DNA from 3 places in the Bacillus sp. DX3.1 genome. Region 1 is predicted to be linked to each of the others. Evidence: riboswitches for the same ligand, from Rfam matches in the RefSeq annotation. Region 1 holds a riboswitch; each other region holds the start of a gene.
The links. Region 1 has a riboswitch for S-adenosylmethionine ahead of QRE67_RS19890 (bifunctional homocysteine S-methyltransferase/methylenetetrahydrofolate reductase). Riboswitches for the same ligand answer to the same signal wherever they lie in the genome.
Positions count from the first base shown of each region.

Region 2: linked by a shared signal. The riboswitch ahead of metK (methionine adenosyltransferase) and the one ahead of QRE67_RS19890 (bifunctional homocysteine S-methyltransferase/methylenetetrahydrofolate reductase) in region 1 are both predicted to bind S-adenosylmethionine.
Region 3: linked by a shared signal. The riboswitch ahead of QRE67_RS01970 (methionine ABC transporter ATP-binding protein) and the one ahead of QRE67_RS19890 (bifunctional homocysteine S-methyltransferase/methylenetetrahydrofolate reductase) in region 1 are both predicted to bind S-adenosylmethionine.

Region 1 covers NZ_CP128153.1:3,962,560-3,968,233, reverse strand. The annotation lists gene QRE67_RS19895 (methionine biosynthesis PLP-dependent protein) at 1-736, opposite strand, end outside; SAM riboswitch class I at 941-1,053, opposite strand; SAM riboswitch class I at 1,257-1,368, shown strand; gene QRE67_RS19890 (bifunctional homocysteine S-methyltransferase/methylenetetrahydrofolate reductase) at 1,439-3,274, shown strand; gene metH (methionine synthase) at 3,271-5,674, shown strand, end outside.
Region 2 covers NZ_CP128153.1:4,452,310-4,457,983, forward strand. The annotation lists gene QRE67_RS22340 (VWA domain-containing protein) at 36-1,379, shown strand; gene metK (methionine adenosyltransferase) at 1,452-2,651, opposite strand; SAM riboswitch class I at 2,819-2,940, opposite strand; gene pckA (phosphoenolpyruvate carboxykinase (ATP)) at 3,171-4,757, shown strand; gene QRE67_RS22355 (ATP synthase subunit I) at 5,048-5,428, opposite strand.
Region 3 covers NZ_CP128153.1:381,333-387,006, reverse strand. The annotation lists gene QRE67_RS01985 (HXXEE domain-containing protein) at 1-400, shown strand, start outside; gene QRE67_RS01980 (MetQ/NlpA family ABC transporter substrate-binding protein) at 574-1,413, opposite strand; gene QRE67_RS01975 (methionine ABC transporter permease) at 1,434-2,099, opposite strand; gene QRE67_RS01970 (methionine ABC transporter ATP-binding protein) at 2,089-3,108, opposite strand; SAM riboswitch class I at 3,228-3,331, opposite strand; gene QRE67_RS01965 (cysteine hydrolase family protein) at 3,889-4,446, shown strand; gene QRE67_RS01960 (DUF4097 family beta strand repeat-containing protein) at 4,606-5,616, opposite strand.

The DNA of each region.
Region 1 (5,674 bases):
ATGTTTTCATGCCACGAATGAGTAGCCAAGAATCAAATGGACTGAGAACAGCACCGGAAGCATTATGATAGTGAGCAAGTTCTTCACATAAAGATTCGCCTTTCGCAATTACGAGTCCGCTTAAAACATCATTGTGACCACCTAAATATTTCGTTGCACTGTGCAATACAATATCAGCACCTTCTGTTAGTGGCTGTTGTATATATGGCGTATAAAACGTATTATCCACGATTAGAAGTAAACCGTGTCGCTTTGCGACAGCTGCAACAGCAGCAATGTCTGTTACTTGCATCAACGGATTCGTTGGTGTTTCTATAAAAATAGCTTTTGTTTGAGAAGAGATTGCTCGTTCTATCTGCTCGATAGATTGTGTATCTACGTATCTACATCGAATATTCCACTTGTCTTCATGTTCAGAAAAGAGACGATAGGTGCCTCCATATAAGTCTTCTGATACGATAAGCTCATCACCAGAACGGAACAGTGAAAGAACGAGAAGAACAGCTGCCATTCCAGAACTACAGGCATATCCCTGCTTACCTTGTTCTAAATCAGTGATGGCATGCTCTAATAGAAGACGTGTTGGATTTCCTGTTCTTGAATAGTCAAAGCCAGTGGATTTTCCAATTCCTTCATGCCGATATGCGGTTGAAAAGTAAACAGGTGGATTAACTGTTCCAGTTGTTTTTTCACTCCGGTTTCCAATTTGGGCAAGTTTTGTTTCGATTGTTGACATGTATAATTCCTCCTTATATAAAGTTAGACTTTCATCAGTGGGGCTGTATTCCTCATGGATGATTAGCCCTCATCAATCGGGCTTTAACGAGCAGTTTATCCGCCACCTAACTGCTTTGATTTAGGTGGGATATTACTGCCCGTTAGTGGGGAAAAAATAAAAAAAGCCTTCTAAGAAGAAGGCTTTTATGCGAATATAGTCTTCTTCTTATCTGTCAAATCTTTTCACAATTTGCTGGAATTAGCACCTTATTAACGGTCACGTTAATGGTTGCTGAGGTGTCAACGGGCCAGTCCCTCTACCTCTCTAGATAAGAATATTTTGTATGAAATTTTATTATGTTTTTAACTTTACAATAAAAGTTATGAGAATTGCAACTTTATTTTAAATAATTTTTATTTTCTCTCTATAATTATTGACTTTTATTTTCTCTCATGCTAAATTTATGAGAAAATTAACAAAGATTGTTAAAAGGTACACGTATTTCCTTTTAGTTACATAATTAAATAATAAAGACGAACTCTTATTGAGAGCGGTGGAGGGAAAAGGCCCTGTGAAACCCGGCAACCTTCAAACAGAATGTTTGAAACGGTGCTAATACCTGCAAAACAACTTGTTTTGCATGATAAGAGGAGGATTAATGATGTCCCCCTCTTCAAGGCGAAGAGGGGGTTTTTATATTGATAGAAAAGAGGGAGACAGGTGAAATTACTAGATTTATTGTCAAAAGGAATTGTTATCGGTGATGGAGCAGTCGGGACATTGTTACATTCTCATGGTTTGCAAAGTAGTTTTGAAGAGTTAAATCTTTCTGATCCAGATCGTATTATATCAATTCACAAACAATATGTGGCTGCTGGTGCGGATATCATTCAAACAAATACGTATGGTGCAAATGAAGCTAAACTGCGCATGTATGGTTTGGAGAACCAGGTTGTCAAAATTAATAAGGAAGCGGTTAAACTTGCAAAATCGGCAGTGACAGATAGAAATGCAATTTTAGGGACAATTGGTGGGATGAAGCATATTGGAGCGGTTACAACGACTGATATGGAACGTGAGTTTATGCTACTTGAGCAAGCGGGTGCCTTGCTTGAGGGAGAGGTTGATGGACTGTTATTAGAAACATTTTATGATGAGTTTGAATTGCTGCATGCTGTTAAAGTGTTGCGGAAACAAACAACCATTCCAATTATTGCACAGCTTGCTCTTCATGAAGCTGGTACAACACAAAACGGCAATGATGTAAATAAAATGTTAGCTCAGCTTCTAGACCACGGAGCAAATGTTGTTGGGCTAAACTGTCAATTAGGGCCGCTTCATATGACGGAAGCTTTCAAAATGATATCGATTCCGAAAAAAGGTTATTTGTCAGCTTATCCAAATGCAGGTCTTCCAAACTATGTAGAAGGGCGTTATGTATATGAAGGAAGTCCAGCGTATTTTGAAGAGATGACACCAAAGTTTATTGAGCAAGGTATCCGTTTGTTGGGAGGGTGTTGTGGAACAACACCCGCACATATCCAGGGGATGAAACGTGCTCTTGAAAATGTAATACCCGTTACAGAAAAGCAGGTTGTCCAGCGGCCACAAGTGATTCATACGCAAACGAAACGCGCTGGTAATCATGTTACGCTTGCCGAGAAAGCGAAGAAACAAACGACGGTTATCGTTGAATTAGATCCACCAAAAACACTGGATACACAACGCTTTTTTGAAGGAGCAAGAGCATTAAAAAGAGCTGGGGCAGACGCTGTTACATTAGCGGATAATTCTTTAGCATCACCGCGCATTTCTAATATGGCCATGGGCGCATTATTAACGAAACATAATATCCCCGTGCTGACGCACTTAACATGCCGGGATCATAATGTAATTGGTCTGCAGTCTCATTTACTTGGGTTGTCTGCATTAGGTATGGAAGAAGTGTTGGCTTTAACAGGTGATCCAGCACGCGTCGGTGATTTCCCTGGAGCGACTTCAGTATATGATTTGTCTTCCATTGAATTGACCAAAATGATTAAAGAAATGAATGACGGACGTTCTATTTTAGGGAAGTCGATTGGTCCCGCTACACGATTCTCAGTTGGAGGAGCTTTTAATCCAAATGTGAGACATTTGAAAGCCGCTGTAAAGCGAATGGAGAGAAAAATTGCAGCGGGAGCAGAGTATTTTTTGACACAGCCAATTTACGATGCAGCATTAATTGAGGAAGTATATGAAGCTACAAAACATTTAGAACAACCAATTTTTATTGGGATTATGCCACTAGTAAGTAAACGGAATGCCGATTTTTTACATTTTGAAGTTCCCGGAATCACGCTCCCAGAAGAAATCAGAACAAGAATGGAGGGTCATGAAACATCGCAGGCGGCAATTGAAGAAGGAATCCGTATTTCACAAGAGTTAATCGATGCTGCTATGGAATTCTTTAACGGGATTTACCTCATTACACCATTTTTAAAATACGAAATTACAGAGCAGCTTACTGGGTATGTAAGAGAGAAGCAAAAAGCGAAAGAAGGAATAAATCTATGAGACCAATACAAGAGAGATTACAACAGGAAATTTTAATTTTAGATGGTGCGATGGGAACGATGATTCAGCAAGCAGATTTGGTAGCGGAAGACTTCGGAGGAGAAGAATATGAGGGATGTAATGAATATTTAGTGAAAACGCGCCCGGATGTCATTTTACAAATTCATAAAGAATACATAGAAGCCGGTGCGGATATCATTGAGACAAATACATTTGGAGCGACCAATATTGTATTAAGCGACTATGAGTTATCTCATTTAGATGAAGAATTGAATGAGATAGCAGCGCTGCTAGCAAAACAAGCGGTGATAGAGAGCAGTAAGGAAGTATATGTCGCCGGTGCAATGGGGCCAACAACGAAAGCGATTAGTGTGACAGGTGGGGTGACATTTGATGGGCTAATCGAAGCATATAAGAGACAAGCGCGAGGGTTATTGCGAGGCGGCGTGGATGTATTGCTTGTGGAAACGAGTCAAGATATGCGAAATGTGAAGGCTGCTTGTTTAGGAATCCAGCAAGCCTTTGCGGAAACAAAACAAACGGTGCTGCTTATGATTTCGGGAACAATTGAACCGATGGGAACGACTTTAGCAGGTCAAACGATTGAGGCATTTTATTTATCAATTGAGCATATGAAGCCACTATCTGTCGGTTTGAACTGTGCAACTGGTCCAGAGTTTATGCGAGAGCATATTCGTTCTCTTTCTGAATTATCGGAGTGTCACATTTCATGTTATCCAAATGCAGGTCTTCCAGATGAAGATGGACATTATCATGAATCGCCAAAATCACTTGCCGAAAAAGTGAAATTATTTGCAGAAGAAGGTTGGGTAAATATTGTCGGCGGGTGTTGTGGAACAACGCCGGATCATATACGAGCGATCAAAACTTCACTTGCAACATTACAGCCACGCGTGAATCATGTGCGAAAAGGCCATGGGATTAGTGGCCTTGAAGCAATGCAATATGATGATTCCATGCGGCCACTATTCGTTGGCGAAAGAACAAATGTTATTGGGTCAAGAAAGTTTAAACGATTAATTGCAGAAGGGAAATTTGAAGAAGCGGCTGAAATAGCGAGAACACAAGTGAAGAAAAATGCTCATATTATTGATATTTGTATGGCTGATCCAGATCGTGATGAAATAGAAGATATGGAAAACTTTTTGGCAGAGGTAACGAAAGTATTAAAGGTTCCAATTATGATAGATTCAACAGATGAAAATGTAATGGAGAAAGCACTTACATATATACAAGGTAAGGGTGTCATTAACTCTATTAATTTAGAAGATGGAGAAGAGCGCTTTGAGAAGGTTACACCACTTATTCGAAAATACGGTGCTGCTATTGTAGTTGGAACAATTGATGAAGAAGGAATGGCAGTAAGTGCAGACAGAAAATTGGAAATTGCAAAACGAAGCTACGAATTGTTAACGACGAAATATGGTATACGTCCATCAGATATTATTTTTGATGCCCTCGTTTTTCCAGTGGGAACGGGTGATGAAGAATATATCGGTTCAGCGGCAGCGACAATTGAAGGGATTCGCCTCATTAAAGAAGCATTGCCCGAGTGTTTAACCATTTTAGGTGTAAGTAATATATCGTTCGGTTTGCCACCAGCGGGCCGTGAAGTGTTAAACTCTGTCTTTTTATATCATGCGACAAAAGCTGGATTAGATTATGCTATTGTGAATACAGAAAAATTAGAGCGATATGCTTCGATTTCAGAAAAAGAAAAAGGAATGGCAGATGCCTTATTATTTGAAACAACGAAAGAAACATTAGAAGAATTTACAAACTTTTACCGCAATACGAAGAAGAAAGAAACCGTTGTACAGGAGAAACTAACGCTTGATGAACGACTAGCAAATTATATTATAGAAGGAACGAAGCAAGGGTTACACGAAGACTTACAGCTTGCTCTTACTGAAGGGAGAAAGCCGCTCGATATTATTAATGGACCACTTATGACTGGGATGGATGAAGTAGGTCGTTTGTTTAATAACAATGAGCTAATTGTTGCCGAAGTATTGCAAAGTGCGGAAAGCATGAAGGCAGCTGTGGGATATTTGGAGCCTTATATGGAATCGAGTGACAGCGCAAAAAAGGGAACGGTATTGCTAGCGACTGTCAAAGGTGATGTGCATGATATTGGTAAAAATCTCGTGGAAATTATTTTATCTAATAATGGCTATGATATTGTGAACTTAGGCATTAATGTTCGTTCTGATCGCATTGTTCAAGAGGTAAAAGAAAAGAAACCAGATATTATCGGACTGTCGGGCTTACTGGTAAAATCAGCGCAACAGATGGTAACAACTGCTGAAGATTTAAAGGCTGCGGATATTGATATTCCCATTGTAGTAGGTGGTGCAGCATTGACGAGAAAGTTTACAG
Region 2 (5,674 bases), 490 kb from region 1:
AAATACTTTTTAAAATTTTCATTAGGAGGATCCATATGAAGAAATTTGGAATCATTATTGCTACTTTTTTTCTTCTCACAACAGCCTGCAGCCATTCTACTGAAACAAATACAAAGAAAAATAGCGAGACAACAAATACAATAGATGCAAAAAAAGAAAAGAAAGAAGAAAAAACAAAACCAAATGAAGAACAACAAGTAAAATTGAACCGCGAACTAACTGACATAGAGAAAATGCTGATGAAACCACCCGGAAAATATGCTGGAAAAAACTATGATGAGGCAAAGGTAAAAGAGGAACTCGATAAACTTCCAAAAGATTTAACATCAGAAGAATACTATAATCGCATGTTAAGTCTTTTAGCTGAAGATTACCGTCCATATATTCCAATTTTCGTTAACTTTAATACATCTGTAGAAGTAAACAATGAAAAACCAAGCAATGAAATTACATTGCCTGAAGAGAAAAAAATCCACTTTTCTATTTTACTAGATACGAGCGGAAGTATGGCTGGAAAAGTGGGAGAAAAAACAAAGATGGATGCTGCAAAAGAAGCAATTGAACAATTCTCCGCCCAGCTTCCGAAAAATGCTTCTGTTTCTTTACGAGTATATGGACATAAAGGAAGTAATGAAGAAAAAGATAAGGCGTTATCTTGTGGCGCAACAGAAGAAATATATCGTAGTGCGAGACATGATGAAATAGCACTTAAAAACGCTCTTAACGGCGTAAAACCAACTGGATGGACACCTATTGCCAGCGCATTACAAGAAACGAAAAAAGATATTCCCCAAGACACCCCTGAGGCTATCGTCTATGTTGTAAGTGATGGAATTGAAACTTGCAATGGAAATCCTGTTCAAGCTGCTAAAGACCTGAATAACCAACCAAATATAGAAACAGTTGTAAATATTATTGGATTCGATGTAGATGATGAGGGAAGAAAACAATTAAAAGAAGTTGCAAGTGCGGGAAAAGGTGAATTTACATCAGTTGACGATGAACGTGCGTTAAATGATTATCTCCGCGCACAATATGAAGAATTACAAACTCATTGGCGACAATGGAAAGAACAAGGACAAAAAGAAGCACTAGAGAAAAAAGAACAAAAGAAGAAATTAGTAACTGATACGAAAGAAGCAATAAAAGAGCTCTCTCAAACAGAAAAAGAACACTTAAAGCAAGCACAACAATATGTAAAAGATGAAATTGGAAAATCTCCTGATCATCCGATTCGCGGTACATACAATATGATTATTGATCGCGGCAGTAAGACTTTTGGCTATGCAGTCCATAATGGAAGTAAGCTTTGGAGCGAATCTGTTAACAATGGAATTAATAAATGGAGTGAAATTACAAACGAAGGAAATAAGAAATAACATTGATAAGAAAAACGGAAATTAATTCAAAAGAAGCTTTGCGCCTTCACGCAAAGCTTCTTTCTTCTTATATTATAGACTAGCTTGCTCTTTTAAAGTTGCTGCTTTGTCTGTACGTTCCCATGAAAGGTCTACATCAGTACGTCCGAAGTGGCCGTAAGCTGCTGTTTGTTTGTAAATTGGGCGACGTAAGTCTAACATTTTGATGATACCAGCTGGGCGAAGATCGAAGTTGCTACGTACTAGTTCTACTAATACATCTTCAGATACTTTACCAGTGCCGAATGTATCAACTGAAATTGATACCGGTTGCGCTACGCCGATTGCGTATGCAAGTTGTACTTCTGCTTTTTCAGCAAGACCCGCTGCTACGATGTTTTTCGCAACATAACGAGCTGCGTATGCTGCAGAACGGTCAACCTTTGTTGCATCTTTACCAGAGAATGCACCGCCGCCGTGACGAGCATATCCACCATAAGTATCAACGATAATTTTACGTCCTGTTAAACCAGCATCCCCTTGTGGTCCACCGATTACAAAACGGCCAGTTGGGTTAATGAAGAATTTCGTTTCTTCATCCATTAATTCTGCTGGTACTACAGATTTGATTACGTGCTCTTTTAAATCGCTATCGATTTGTTCCCATGTAACTTCTGGATGATGCTGTGTAGAAATTACAATTGTATCGATACGTACTGGTTTACCATTTTCATCATACTCAACTGTAACTTGCGTTTTACCGTCTGGACGTAAATATTCTAATGTTTCATCTTTACGAACTTCCGTTAAACGACGAGCTAATTTGTGAGCAAGTGAGATTGGAAGTGGCATTAATTCTTTTGTTTCATTACATGCGAAACCAAACATTAAACCTTGGTCACCCGCACCAATTGCTTCAATCTCTTCATCAGTCATTTGACCTTCACGCGCTTCTAACGCTTTGTCAACACCCATTGCGATATCAGCAGATTGCTCATCGATAGCTGTTAAAACTGCACAAGTTTCTGCATCGAATCCGTATTTTGCACGCGTATAGCCGATGCCTTGAATTGTTTCGCGAACGATTTTTGGAATATCTACATAAGTAGAAGTTGTAATTTCCCCCGCTACCAATACTAAACCAGTTGTTACTGTTGTTTCACAAGCTACACGTGCATTTGCGTCTTTTGCTAAGATCGCGTCTAAAATTGAATCAGAAATTTGGTCACAAATTTTATCTGGATGTCCTTCAGTTACAGACTCAGATGTGAACAGATGACGTTTTTTTGTCATGTGGTAAACCTCCCTACAGTAATTGTATATATTGTACGGAACTCATCCTTAATTTGCCACAAACTGCGACATTCATATATTCTCCCACAAGTATAAAGAAAAACCTTTCCTATTTATAATAGAGGAAAGGTTTAATTTGCTACTTGCATACTGCTTTTTGCCCTTTGCTCTTATCGTTCGAGACCAATAAGCCTCGCACAGGTTTTAGCACCTATTCACTTGTCTTTACCGTACAAGTGAGGTTGCTGGGCTTCATCGGGCCTGTCCCTCCGCCAGCTCGGGATAAGAGAGTATCCGTCCCAACCTATACTAAAGAAATGATATTTATTTGTCAATTAATATTCACATATTCCTACAAGTTTTTCACATTTTTTGTCGAATGAAATATCTAGAAAAGAAATAATACATTCGCACAAACAAAAACAAATAAATAGTATACATTATTTATATGATTGTGTTATACTCTTGATGGGGATTACGAGAAATAATTCATTAAATTAAAAAGGATGGTATGTAACTATGAGTACTGTGAATGTCCAAATTGGATTACATGAATTACTGAACGGAAGCAATGCACAGGTTCAATTAAGCGTTCCACAATTAGTGGAAAAAGTACTAATGAGAAATGAAGGAAAATTAACTTCTACTGGTGCAGTTTCTGCTTCAACAGGAAAATATACAGGACGTTCTCCTAAAGATAAATTCATTGTGAAAGAAACATCGGTTGCGGATAAAATTGCTTGGGGACCTGTAAATCAACCGATTTCTGAAGAACATTTTAATAAATTATATACGAAAGTGTTGGAATACTTAAAAGAAAAAGAAGAATTATTCGTATTTAAAGGATTCGCTGGTGCTGACCATAACTATCGTCTTCCAATTCAAGTTGTTAACGAATACGCATGGCATAATTTATTCGTACATCAATTATTCATTCGCCCAACTGAAGAAGAGGCAAAAAATCATGAAGCACAATTTACAATTGTCTCTGCACCTAACTTTAAAGCAGATCCAGAAATTGATGGTACAAATTCTGAAGCATTTATTATGGTGTCTTTTGAAAAACGTATCGTATTAATCGGTGGTACTGAGTATGCTGGAGAAATGAAAAAATCAATCTTCTCTATTATGAACTTCTTACTTCCAGAACAAGATATTCTTTCTATGCACTGTTCTTCAAACGTAGGTGAAGAAGGTGACGTAGCATTATTCTTCGGTTTATCTGGAACAGGTAAAACAACATTATCTGCTGATCCAAACCGTAAATTAATTGGTGACGATGAGCACGGCTGGTCTGATAACGGCGTATTTAACATTGAAGGCGGTTGCTACGCAAAATGTATCAACCTTTCTGAAGAGAAAGAACCACAAATCTTTAATGCCATTACATTTGGATCTGTATTAGAAAACGTTGTAATTGATGACCAAACACGCATAGCAGATTACAATGACACAGCGTTAACAGAAAATACACGTGCTGCATACCCAATTCATGCGATTGATAATATCGTAGTGCCAAGTGTTGCAGGACATCCAAATACAATTATTTTCTTAACTGCTGATGCATCTGGTGTATTACCTCCAATCAGTAAACTAAATAAAGAGCAAGCTATGTATCATTTCTTAAGCGGTTACACTAGTAAACTTGCTGGAACAGAACGCGGTGTTACATCTCCGCAAGCTACATTCTCAACTTGCTTCGGTTCTCCATTCTTACCGCTTGATGCATCTCGCTACGCAGAGATGCTTGGTGAAAAAATTGAGAAACATGATGCAAAAGTGTTCTTAGTTAACACAGGATGGACTGGCGGCGAATATGGCGTTGGTAAACGTATGAACTTAGGCTATACTCGTGCAATGGTGCAAGCTGCATTAAACGGAGAACTTGATAACGCTGAAACAGCTAAACATGACATCTTCGGTCTTGAAGTGCCGCTTCATGTTCCTGGTGTACCTGATGAAGTATTAATGCCTGAACAAACATGGGCTGATAAAGCTGCTTACAACGCAAAAGCAAATGAGCTTGCAGGTAAATTCAAAGAAAACTTCAAGAAGTTTGATACCGTTTCTGAAAATATCATAAAACTTGGTGGCCCAATCGCTTAATTTGAATTTTACTGTTGAAATAACCCTTACTCATATGAATAAGTATGCTGTTATTGTAAAGTCCGCGTACTCACCGACAAAACCCATGCGGCTTTGCAATTACACACACTTAGATAAAAAGAGGCTTACGAGTTTTTCGTAAGCCTCTTCTTTTTATTTATCCCCCATTAACAGGTAGTAATACCTCCACCTTAAAATTCTGCAAGAAATAACGAAGTTAGGTGGGATAAACTGTCCGTAAAAGCCCGATTAGTGAGGGCTAATGATCATTCGGGAATGTCTCCCACTGATCAAAGTTTCACTTTATTCTCATCTTTCATACTGTAATATCCTAAGTTAATCACGATTAAAAAATAACCACCCATAATCCCAACAGCAAATGCCCACATGACCATATGGTGTTCAATTTCATACATAATAACAGCACCTAGTATTGCTGCAGCAAGTCGATTAATCATACCTAACGATGGCGCTTTGCTCTTTTTTACAATACTGTCTCCAAGCTTTTCAATCCGTCTTCCTAAAATCCATACACAATACATACTAACAAGTAAACCGATTCCTACACCTAAAAAATGTGCGGAAAAAGGGGTCATTGCCCATCCTAATAACATCGCACCTAGTAAATAGTACATTTGTACCTTAAATGCTCGTAATGACATACTAATCATGGTGTTCTCCTTTACAACTATCATCATATTTACATATCATCAGACTTTATCTGTTATATAAATACAAATTAAAAAACCGACATAAAACCCTTCTTTTTAGGTGAGAGAGAGCATCCGGCCATGCATAGAAGCGGTCAGATCCTTTTCCTGCCCCATGCCAAGTGAAAACAAAGAGAGAAAACGAGTGCAGGTCACCTTTTGTTATCCATAGCCGCGGCTATATGCCGAAAAATTAAAATGGATTTA
Region 3 (5,674 bases), 1.6 Mb from region 1:
TCTTGAAGAAGCTAACCAAATGCCACAGTATCTTGCTAATCAATTCTCTATCAATTTCATAAGTAATCATCAATTTATAATAGCGATTTGTATATTAACAGCCATTGTTCTACTCTTCATTATCCTATATCAACTTCAAATTATATCTTCTATTTACTGGATTATTTTCATACAAGGAGCTATTTTCTTGAACGCGGTTCAACATATTGTTTTACTTTTAATTTACCGTTCTTACAATCCTGGGACAATATCAGCATTTATAATTGTACTGTTTTCCTTCTACTTATTCTCCTTAGTAAAAATTCAAAAAAGGAAATTGGCCCTTACACTGTTTTTTAGTTTACTTTCCTATCCAATTATTATTTGGATTACCTTATTTTCAGCTAGTTTCTTTACTTAACCAAATAAAAAACCAGGAAAACTCCTGGTTTTTTCACTCTACCTAACAGACATTAGATTCTATGTTATACAGAATTGGAAGGTACAAAATTAGGGTATCGTCTGTTAGGTATGATATATGTTGAACGAGCTAACAGCGGAGGGGTTCCTTCTGTTAGTTCGTTTAACTCAATATTATTTTACGATTTTCTCTAACTCTTCCAGTGAAAGATCTACTGAAATTGCACCATCTTTTGTTTCTTTTTTAACGGCTTCTGTCACTTCTTCTGAATGATACAATTCAATAACTTTTTGGAGCGTTGGATCGTTTTTATCTTTCGTGCGAGCTGCAAAGATATTAATATATGGCTTCGCATTCTCATTATTTGGATCTTCTAAGAAAATAGGATCCTTCGCTGGATTTAAACCAGCTTGACCCGCAACACCATTGTTAATAACAGAAGCTGCTACGTCTTTTAATACACGCGGTGTTTGCTGTGCAATTACCGGTGTAATTTTTAACTCTTTCGGATTTTCAGCGATGCCACTTGGGTCACCAAACAGACCAAAATCCTTTTTCAATTTTAATAATCCTGCTGTATCAAGGAGTTTTAATGCACGCGCTTGGTTTGTTGGGTCATTTGGAATTGCAATTTCTGAGCCATTTGGAATATCACTTGGCTTCTTATATTTTTCAGAGAACAATCCCATTGGTGCAATTTGCGTTGTACCAATTGCTGTAATATCTAACTTATGCTCTTTTTTAAATTGCTCTAAAAAAGCAATATGTTGGAATGAGTTCAAATCAATATCTCCGTCAGCCAATGCTTTATTTGGTGTTGTATAATCAGAGAACTCCACAAGCTTAATTTTAATTCCTTCTTTTTCAGCTTTCTTCTGTAAAATACTCCATGAATCTCCATCCGTTCCTGTTACACCGACGCGAACCACTTTCTCTTTTGCATCAGCTCCGCAACCACTTAAAAGTGAAATCCCCACAATCGCTGACAATACAAATGCTAATATTTTTTTCATGTCATTTTCCCCTTTTCCTTTTATGATCTGTGTAAAAAGACCTTTGCAAAATAGTTTCCTAAGTTTTGTGCAATTTGTACAAGAATAATAAGTAATACAACTGTCACGAACATAACGGAAGTATCAAAACGTTGATAACCATACGTCATTGCCAAATCACCCAGACCGCCACCGCCAACAAGACCAGCAACTGCCGAAAATTCAATTAAACCAACTGTCATAAACGTAACACCTAAAATTAATGGAGCTAACGCTTCTGGAACCAGAATCTCAAAAACAATTCGCAGCGGTGATGCCCCCATCGCTTGTGCCGCCTCAATAATACCTTTTGGAACAGAAATCAAATTTGTTTCTACCATCCTTGCAATCCCAATAGAAGCTACTAGCGTCATCGGAAAGATAGCAGCGGCTGTGCCGATTGTCGTTCCGATAACAGTACGTGTCAACGGACTAAGAGCGACTAAAAAGATGATAAATGGTACCGGACGAATCGTGTTAATAATAATATTAAGAATAGAAAAGACCAGTTTATTTTCTAAAAAGTTCCCTTTTCTCGTCACATATAAAAGCAAACCTAGAGGTATACCCAGAATTATAGCGAATATAAGGGTGACAATTACCATTAAGAGTGTATCCCCTGTCGCATCTAAAATACGGGGCCAAAATATACTCCAATCAACTCGCATGACTTTCAACCTCCTTCAGTTGCACTTGTAATCGTAGATGTTGTAGCACTTTTTGAATTTCTTTTTGCTCCCCTTTTAGTTCTACGAGGAGATTTCCAAATAAAACACCTTGTAATTCAATGATATTTCCATAGAGTACATTTACATCAACATTATAATTTTTCGCGATATAAGATAACACCGGCTGTCCCGTCGCCTCACCAGTAAATGTTAAACGATAGATCAATCCACCATTTTGAATTTTAGCAAGGACACTTTCTGGTAAGTGATCGTTAATAATAGAACGCACGAAGTTTTTTGTTATTTTTGTTTTTGGTTTTGTAAACACATCGAACAGTATTCCTTCTTCAATTACTTTCCCTTTTTCCATAACGGCCACGCGGTGACAAATTTCTTTCACAACCTGCATCTCGTGTGTAATAAGAAGAATCGTTACATTATATTCTCGATTTACCTTCTTTAATAGATTCAAAATTTCTGTTGTCGTTTCTGGATCCAAAGCAGATGTTGCTTCATCGCAAATGAGAATATCTGGTGATGTTGCAAGTGCTCTTGCAATCCCTACACGTTGTTTCTGTCCACCTGATAATTGTTCTGGATAGTAGTCAGCTTTATCTTCTAATCCGACAAACTTCAATAGCTCATTTACGCGCTCTTTTATTTCTTTCTTTGACAACTTCGCTAACCTCAGTGGATAAGCAATATTTCCATACACTGTTCTAGATTTGAATAAATTAAAACCTTGGAAAATCATCCCGATTCGCTGTCTTAGCTGACGTAGCTCTTTTGTTGATAATGACGTGATATCTTTTTCATCAATTAAAATCGTTCCCGATGTTGGGCGTTCTAGCATATTTACTAAGCGTAACAGTGTACTTTTCCCAGCACCGCTAAAACCAATAATGCCGAAAATCTCACCCTTTTCCACTGTTAATGTTACATCGTCTACTGCATGAACCGATTGACCTCCTGACTCATACACTTTACTTACGCTCTCAAATGAAATCATGTTCTTCCCTCCCATGTGTTGTAACAACTTGAAGCAGTTCTTGAGGCAAAATAAAAAGTGCTCTTCTTCTTATCCATAATACAAATAAGAAGAAGAGCACTTATATACTCATTCACATCTTCTCATCTTCCAAGCTTATTAGCTTGCTGGAATTAGCACGGTATTCAAAAAATCCGTTGCTGAGGTATCAAAGGGCCAGTCCCTCCACCTCTCTGGATAAGAGTGTATCGATTTAATTGTCGTTTAATTAAGATTTATTATAAAACTCCGAAAAGAAAGAGTCAACAAAAATATTTGAAAAATACGTTATTTATTCTTTTATCAAGATGTTCGAATGAAAAATACGTTACATTTTCATTACTCAGCAGTAGATTTTCATTTTACGTAAATTTCTTCTTACTATATAAATCCATTTTTATTTTTCAACATATAAGCCGCGGCTATGGATAACAAAAGGTGACCTGCACTCGTTTTCTCTCTTTGTTTTCAATATGTTTGGGCAGGAAGAGGATCTGACCGCTTCTATGCATGGCCAGATGCTCTCTCCCACCTAAAAAGAAGGGTTTTATGTCGTTTTTTTAATTTGTATTTATATACTTCTCTTTCCAAAAGGAAAATACTAGTCTCTAATGGAATAACATAAAGTGAAACTTTGATCAGTAGGGCTTTTACAGGCAGTTATCCCCCATCTATCTTCTTTGCATTTCTCAGAATCTTGAGATGGGGGGCTTACTGCCCACGAATAGCGGGATAAAATGAAAACGGAGGACGATAGAACATATGAAAACAGCCCTTTTACTCGTCGATATTCAAAACGACTATTTTCCAAACGGAAAGATGGAACTACGTAGTGCAGTAGAAGCTAGCGAATATGCAAGTCAACTTCTTCAATATTTTCGAGAAACAAATCAACCAATTTTCCATATCCAGCATGTATCTACAAAAGAAAGTGCTACATTTTTCCTTCCTAATACAGAAGGTGTCCATATTCATGAGAATGTTCGTCCTTTACGAGATGAAACAGTCATTCTAAAACACTATCCAAATAGTTTTCGAGAAACAACATTACTGGAGCAATTGCAACAAATTGACATTGAAAAGGTCATTATATGCGGTATGATGACTCACATGTGTATTGATGCCACAGTAAGGGCTGCGTTTGATTTTGGCTTTAGTTGTACTGTTGTACATGATGCGTGTGCAACAAAAGATCTTATATTTAAAAATGCAACGATTCCTGCTGTGTATATTCACAATACAATTTTGGCAAGTTTAAATGACGTATATGCGGATGTTATGAGTACAGAAGAATTTTTGAATCTTGAAAGGACTATATAATCAATCGTTTTTTTACAAACAGTTATGCTCCGACCTATCTTCTGTCTTGCTTACATCTGTAATTGAAGAATTCACTATCCATTAATGCAGGATAAAAAAACGTGTCCCTACTTGTAGTGGGACATGTTTTTTGAGAATACAAGAACTTTCACGCATAAACTATCGTAATTTAAAGTCACCTGAACTTGTTCTCACTTTAATATTATTTTCTCCTGATCCCTTTACTCCAATTAATGTATTCTTCGATTTTTCTTCATATGATAGACCATCTACGTTTACATCTGCTTTTCCAGAACTTCCATCAAAATCCACTTTTAAAGAATCGGGTAGCGTCTCAAATCTCATACTAATATCCCCGCTTGATGTACTACATTCTACATCGCCCTTTAAATTACTATCATTATATTCAATATTACCCGATGAAGTTTTAAATACTACATTTTTAGAACGAAGACCATCTACTTGAATTTTCCCACTACTTGTATTGAAATCGGCCATCTCAATGTCATTTTTCTTACTTTCAATAGCGCCACTAGACGTTTTAGCTGTTAATTTGTCATCTATTTTGGAATCTAATAAAGATAGGTCCCCCGATGAAGCTTTCATTGTTAACTCCCTTGCCTCTATCCCTCTTGTTACAGCATCTCCAGATGATGTTGTAGCTGTTAATTTGTTATTTATTTTGGAATCTATTAGAGATAGGTCCCCCGATGAAGTTTTCATCGTTAACTCCTTTGTCTCTAATCCTCTTGCTACAGCATCTCCAGATGATGTTGTAGCTTGTATATTTTCATACATTTTCTTCGGAATTTTAATTTGCAGTTTAACATCTGTAACTGTTCCAAGTTGCAGTCCAAATAAACTATCATCTGTTACAAACTCAACATTTAACTTATTATTCGTTTCCTTCACCGTAAATTTATACTTATCTTCTACATTTTTGCTAACACTTCCATCTAATGAAACTTCAATTTCTTTCAAATCAGTTGGAACGATTTCAACATCTGCTGCAGGAGCCTCTACTTGAATGTCATCAATTTTCTCACTAGCTACCGTTTCTTTTTTATGGATTTCAGTATCATTAAACGCCCCTCCCAAAACCGTTATTGCTCCTGCACCAATAATCCCTATGATTAATAAAAACAATGCAATAAAAACGACCTTTTTCATAAATAAAAATCCTCCATTTCATGTATGATTCTTACTCCGTACAGCAAAAACACTTTAA